2 linked regions of the Leptothrix cholodnii SP-6 genome follow. The protein of the gene in region 1 interacts with the protein of each later gene in a pairwise test. Links are inferred from orthologs where the notes say so. Each region holds a gene or a part of one and is shown in the gene's direction. Other genes may lie near its edges.

The links.
Region 2: the proteins of nth (region 1) and aceE interact in binary tests that used the Escherichia coli proteins (3 or more experiments, as listed by UniProt). The link is inferred for Leptothrix cholodnii SP-6 from one-to-one orthologs.

What each region holds. Positions count from the first base shown.
Region 1 is NC_010524.1:2,915,441-2,918,593, forward strand. Bases 33-2,970 are described here. They hold nth (endonuclease III), read left to right. Parts: upstream 33-1,151; coding sequence 1,152-1,790; downstream 1,791-2,970. Other genes in these bases: LCHO_RS13275 (YchJ family protein), read left to right, coding at 33-433; LCHO_RS13280 (hypothetical protein), read right to left, coding at 434-955; LCHO_RS13290 (cobalamin-binding protein), read right to left, coding at 1,801-2,610; panD (aspartate 1-decarboxylase), read right to left, coding at 2,628-2,970. Outside these bases: more of LCHO_RS13275, read left to right, coding at 5-32; more of panD, read right to left, coding at 2,971-3,023; LCHO_RS13300 (histidine phosphatase family protein), read right to left, coding at 3,034-3,153. UniProt on the Escherichia coli protein: DNA repair enzyme that has both DNA N-glycosylase activity and AP-lyase activity. The DNA N-glycosylase activity releases various damaged pyrimidines from DNA by cleaving the N-glycosidic bond, leaving an AP (apurinic/apyrimidinic) site.
Region 2 is NC_010524.1:1,751,789-1,755,247, forward strand. What follows is about bases 89-3,332. They hold aceE (pyruvate dehydrogenase (acetyl-transferring), homodimeric type), read left to right. Parts: upstream 89-420; coding sequence 421-3,132; downstream 3,133-3,332. Other genes in these bases: LCHO_RS08200 (PAS domain S-box protein), read right to left, coding at 89-207; aceF (dihydrolipoyllysine-residue acetyltransferase), read left to right, coding at 3,153-3,332. In the rest of the region: more of LCHO_RS08200, read right to left, coding at 1-88; more of aceF, read left to right, coding at 3,333-3,459. UniProt on the Escherichia coli protein: Component of the pyruvate dehydrogenase (PDH) complex, that catalyzes the overall conversion of pyruvate to acetyl-CoA and CO(2).

The sequences.
Region 1 (3,153 bases):
GCCCATGAAGAACCTGCCCCCCACCCCCGCCGCAACGCCCTGCCCTTGCGGCTCGGGCCAGACCTTGTCGGCCTGCTGCGGCCGCTATCACGCGGGCGCGCTGCACCTGCAGGCACCGGACGCGGAATCGCTGATGCGCTCGCGCTACAGCGCCTACGTGCTCGATCGGCTCGACTACCTGCTCGCCACCTGGCATCCGGACACGCGACCGGCCAGCCTCGCCCCCAACGAGAGCGGCCTGCGCTGGCTCGGCCTGGACGTGCGCCACCATCGACAACAGGATGCCGACCACGCCACGGTCGAGTTCATCGCCCGCAGCAAGCTCGGCGGGCGCGCCCACCGGCTGCACGAGATCAGCCGCTTCGTGCGCGAGAACGGCCGCTGGTATTACGTCGACGAGATGGGCGCGAACCCGCAACAGGCGCCGCGCTGATCAGGTCGAGACCTTGACGCGCTTGTTCGGCTTGATCGGTGCTGCCACCGGCGGCAGGAACTCCGCGCGCACCGGTGCCGACAACAGGTGCGTGATGAACCAGCCCAGTGCCACGCACAAGGCCAGCCCCAGGCCGGCCGCAGACGCGCTGGCCGGCGGCAGCCCGTCGCCGAGGCTCGCCAGCGGAGCGGCGCCCGCATCATGCACACCGCGCAGGCTGTCGATGAACAGACCCAGCACCTCCGACTGCAGCCAGCGGCCGTTCAACTGGGCGTAGATGACGTAGGCGAACATGCCGATGGCCGCGCAACGGGCCCAGTTCATGCGGTGCCAGAGCCCCAGTCCGACCACGACCAACAGGCTGGCCAGGCCGACCAGACGGACCTGCCAGATCGCCAGATCGGCAGCCGGCAAGACCCAGCTGCCAGCCAGCGCCGCCACACCCGCGGCCACCATCAGCAGCGCCAGGCCCGACACGGCCACCGCGCGTGGGCGTTCGACAGACGCGACAGTTCCGGCCAAGCGGTTCGAAGCAGAAAAATATCGTGGATGCATGATCTTGCTCATCGCCCCGTGAACTGTGCACGTTATAGGGGCAGTATGTCAGCGCGTAATCAAATGTTTCTCAGGGATTCTGCTGGGCCGCTTGCGGCCGTTCCATCCCCTGGGCACAGGGCGCCCCGCAGTCCGGGGGCACATCCCGCCTAGACTGCCGCCCATGCAAGCCGACCAGATCCAGCGCTTTTTCAGCACCTTGCGGGCCGCCAACCCGATGCCAGCGTCCGAACTAGAATACAGCTCGGTGTTCGAGTTGCTCGCGGCGGTGCTGCTGTCGGCGCAGGCCACCGATGTCAGCGTCAACAAGGCCACGCGGCGGCTGTTCCCGGTGGCCAACACGCCGGCCAAGCTGCTCGCGCTGGGCGAGGAGCGGGTGGCCGAGCACATCAAGACCATCGGCCTGTACCGCAACAAGGCGAAGAACCTGGTCGAGACCTGCCGCCTCCTGCTGGCCCGGCACGGCGGCCAGGTGCCGCACAGCCGCGAGGCGCTCGAAGCCCTGCCCGGCGTGGGCCGCAAGACCGCCAACGTGGTGCTCAACGTGGCCTTCGGCGAGCCGACCTGCGCGGTCGACACGCACGTCTTTCGCGTCGGCAACCGCACCGGGCTGGCCCCGGGCAGGACACCGCATGAAGTCGAGATGCAGTTGCTCGAACGTGTGCCCGACGAGTTCAAGGTCGAGGCCCACCACTGGCTGATCCTGCACGGCCGCTACGTCTGCCAGGCGCGCAAGCCGCAGTGCTGGCTGTGCAGCGTGGCCGACTGCTGCGATTTCGAGCCCAAGACAGCCGCGCCCTGAGCGAAAAAACTCAGCCCTGCAGCGCTGCCCAGGCCTGGATGCGCGCGGCGATCTGGCGCACGCCGTCGGTCAGCGCGGCCGGGCCGGGCTGCAGGATCTCGCTCGACTTGATCTCGAAGACCTGGCCGTTGCGCACCGCCGGCACGTCCTGCCAACCCGGCCGGGCGATGACCTGGTCGGGCCGGAACTTGCGCCCGCACCACGAGCCCAGGATCAGGTCGGGCGCACGCCGCACCACTTCCAGCGGGTCGGCAATGATGCGGTTCTTGCCCAGCGACTGGCCGGCCAGCTCGGGGAAACACTCCTCGCCACCGGCCAGCACGATCAGCTCGCTGACCCAGCCGATGCCGCTGATCAGCGGGTCCATCCACTCCTCGAAATAGACCCGCGGCCGGCGCGGCAGCGTGGCGGCGCCTGCGGCCACCGCATCCAGCCCAGACTGCAGTTCGGCCAGCAAGGCGGCGGTGCGCTGATGTGCGCCCACCATCGCCCCGACCATCGCGATGGTCTGCAGGATGGTGGTGATGCCGCGCTGGTTGAACACGTGCACCGGCACGCCGGCGCGGATCAGCTGGCTGGCGATGTCGGCCTGCAGGTCCGAGAAACCCAGCACCAGGTCGGGTTCGAGCGCCAGGATCTTGTCGATCTTGGCGGAGAGAAAGGCGCTGACCTTGGGTTTTTCCTGCCGCGCCCGCGGCGGGCGCACGGTGTAACCCGAGATGCCGACGATGCGGTCCTGCTCGCCCAGCAGGTAGAGGATCTCGGTGGTCTCTTCGGTCAGGCAGACGATGCGGCGCGGGTAGAGGTCGGGCGTCGCCATTGCCGAAGCCGTCGCAGTCACCGCAGCGGCGAGGTCTGCGGCGGGTTCTGCGGCTCGCTGCGCAGTTCCTTGATGCGGTTGGCCTCGTCCATGAACACCAGCTTGGGCTGATGCGTGGGCACCTGCTCCTCGTGCACCTGCGCGAAGGCCGCGATGATGACCAGATCGCCCGCGCTGGCGCGCCGCGCCGCCGAGCCGTTGAGCGAGATGATGCCGCTGCCCCGCGGCGCCTTGATCACGTAGGTGACGAAACGCTCGCCGTTGTTGATGTTCCAGACGTGGATCTGCTCGTTCTCGCACAGGTTGGCGGCGTCCAGCAGGTCTTCGTCGATGCCGCAGGAGCCCTCGTAATGCAGCTCGCAGTGGGTGACGACGGCGCGGTGGATCTTGGATTTGAGCAGGGTGCGGAACATGGCGGACGGGTCAGGTTGAAACGGGTACGGCACTGCGGCCGCTGCGGTGCAGCATGGTACCGATGCGCAGAAGCCCCCGGGCGGCCGACCAGTGCGCCGCGCCGCCGTAACACAGCGGCGCGGGCCAGTG
Region 2 (3,459 bases), 1.2 Mb from region 1 along the record:
GACTTCCCGCTCGACTTCCTCATTGCGCAAGTACCAGAACGCCGCGACGATCGCGGCCAGGAACAGCAGCACCGACAGCAGCGGCGCCAAAGTAGCCACGCGATCCTGACGTGACGGTGACAGGCGTCGCCACCACGTCCAGAACAGCCGCTGGGGTCGGCTGCGAGCCGCTTGGTGCAAGCGTTTTGTCTGAGAACTGGTATCCATGGATGGATTATCCGTGGCGACTGCGCGACGCTCTGCGGACGTGCCGTGCGACCCCGTCGGGACGCACGATCGTTCTTTGTAATTTCATATTATGAAAGTGATGCGCACGATTTGAAATTTGAATCGGGTTGTGCAACACTGCGCGGCCACGCCCCGGAAGGGGTGGCGATCCCGCGCGTAGCGGGTCCGTGACAAGCAGCTCCAGGAGACACCATGTCTGCAGTGCCCCAGAACCAGCCCGCAGCGGCAACCAACGATCCCGACACCCAGGAAACCCGCGAATGGATGGACGCACTGTCCGCCGTCATCGGTGCCGAGGGGGGTGAGCGCGCCCACTTCCTGCTCGAGCAGCTGATCGACCAGGCCCGCCAGGCCGGCATCGACGTGCCGTTCTCGGCCAACACGGCCTACGTCAACACCATCCCGACCGACCAGGAAGAGCGTTGCCCCGGCAACATCGAGATCGAGGAGCGCCTGCGCGCCTACATGCGCTGGAACGCGATGGCGATGGTGGTCAAGGCGAACCGCCACAACCCCGAGGACGGTGGCGACCTGGGCGGCCACATCGGCTCGTTCGCGTCGCTGGCGCACATGTTCGGCGCCGGCTTCAACCACTTCTGGCACGCCGAGAACGAGAACCACGGCGGCGACTGCCTCTACATCCAGGGCCACGTGTCGCCCGGTGTCTACGCCCGCGCCTACATGGAAGGCCGCCTGACCGAAGAGCAGCTGCTCAACTTCCGCCAGGAAGTCGACGGCAAGGGCCTGTCGAGCTACCCGCACCCGAAGCTGATGCCCGAGTTCTGGCAGTTCCCGACCGTCTCGATGGGCCTGGGCCCCTTGATGGCGATCTACCAGGCGCGTTTCCTGAAGTACCTGCACGCGCGCGGCATCGCCAACACCGAGAACCGCAAGGTCTGGGTCTTCTGCGGCGACGGCGAGATGGACGAACCCGAATCGCTCGGCGCGATCGGCCTGGCCGCACGCGAGAACCTCGACAACCTGATCTTCGTCATCAACTGCAACCTGCAGCGCCTGGACGGCCCGGTGCGCGGCAACAGCAAGATCGTCCAGGAGCTCGAAGGCGAGTTCCGCGGCTCGGGCTGGAACGTCATCAAGCTGCTGTGGGGTTCGGGCTGGGACGCGCTGCTGGCGCGCGACAAGGACGGCGCGCTGCGCAAGCTGATGATGGAGACGCTCGACGGCGACTACCAGTCCTTCAAGGCCAACGACGGCGCCTACGTGCGCAAGCACTTCTTCGGTCGCGACCCGCGCACGCTGGAGATGGTGGCCAAGATGTCCGACGACGACATCTGGAACCTCAAGCGCGGTGGCCACGATCCGCAGAAGGTCTACGCGGCGTACCACAAGGCGGTCAACCACAAGGGCCAGCCGACGGTGCTGCTGATCAAGACCGTCAAGGGCTTCGGCATGGGCAAGGTCGGCGAGGGCAAGAACACCGTCCACCAGACCAAGAAGCTGATCGACGAGGACATCAAGGCCTTCCGCGACCGCTTCAACATCCCCATCCCCGACAGCGAGCTGCCCAAGCTGCCGTTCTACAAGCCGGCCGACGACACGCCGGAAATGCGCTACCTGCACGAGCGCCGCAAGGCCCTGGGCGGCTACCTGCCCAAGCGCCGCGCCAAGGCCGACGAGAGCTTCACCGTGCCGTCGCTGGAAACCTTCAAGGCCGTGCTCGAGCCGACCGCCGAAGGCCGCGAGATCTCCACCACCCAGGCCTACGTGCGCTTCCTGACGCAGCTGCTGCGTGACCAGGCGATCGGCCCGCGCGTGGTGCCGATCCTGGTCGACGAGGCCCGCACCTTCGGCATGGAAGGCCTGTTCCGCCAGGTCGGCATCTACAACCCCGCTGGTCAGAACTACACCCCGGTCGACAAGGACCAGGTGATGTACTACCGCGAGGACAAGGCCGGCCAGATCCTGCAGGAAGGCATCAACGAAGCCGGCGGCATGAGCAGCTGGATCGCCGCGGCCACCTCGTACAGTACGAGCAACCGGATCATGATCCCGTTCTACGTGTACTACTCGATGTTCGGCTTCCAGCGCATCGGCGACCTGGCCTGGGCGGCCGGCGACATGCAGGCGCGCGGCTTCCTGCTCGGCGGCACGTCGGGGCGCACCACGCTCAACGGCGAAGGCCTGCAGCACGAGGACGGCCATAGCCACATCCTGGCCGGCACGATCCCGAACTGCATCAGCTACGACCCGACCTTCGCGCACGAGGTCGGCGTGATCATGCAGCACGGTTTGAAGCGCATGGTCGAGAAGCAGGAAAACGTCTTCTACTACCTGACCCTGCTCAACGAGAACTACCCGATGCCCGGCCTGAAGGCGGGCACCGAGGAGCAGATCATCAAGGGCATGTACCTGCTCGAAGAAGGCCAGGGCGCAGCCGGCGCACCGCGCGTCAACCTGCTGGGCTCGGGCACGATCCTGCGCGAGTCGCAGTTCGCCCGGCAGCTGCTGGCGCAGGACTGGGGCGTGGCTGCCAACGTCTGGAGCTGCCCGAGCTTCAACGAACTGGCCCGCGACGGCCAGGACGCCGAGCGCTTCAACCTGCTGCACCCGACCGCCACCCCCAAGGTGCCGTTCGTGGCGCAACAGCTGCAGCCGCACATCGGCCCGGTCGTGGCTTCGACCGACTACATGAAGAACTACGCCGACCAGATCCGCGCCTTCATCCCGCGCGGGCGCAGCTTCAAGGTGCTGGGCACCGACGGCTTCGGCCGCAGTGACTTCCGCAGCAAGCTGCGCGAGCACTTCGAGATCAACCGCCATTACATCGTCGTGGCCGCCCTGCGCGCGCTGGCCGACGAAGGCGCCGTGCCGACCACCGTGGTGGCCGAGGCGATCGCCAAGTACGGCATCAAGGCCGACAAGATCAACCCGCTGTACGCCTGAGCCGTTCCGGAGACAACAACATGGCATTGATTGAAGTGAAGGTCCCCGACATCGGGGATTTCAAGGACGTCGCGATCATCGAACTGCTGGTCAAGCCGGGTGACACCGTCAAGGCCGAGCAGAGCCTGCTCACCGTCGAGAGCGACAAGGCCTCGATGGAGATCCCCAGCTCGCACGCCGGCGTGGTCAAGGACCTCAAGGTCGCCCTGGGCGACAAGATCAACGAAGGCACCGTGGTGCTGACGCTCGAGGTGGCCGGTGCCGCCGCGCCGGCTCCGGCACCTGCCGCAGCGGCTGCGGTGCCTGCACCGGCCCCGGCTGCTCCGG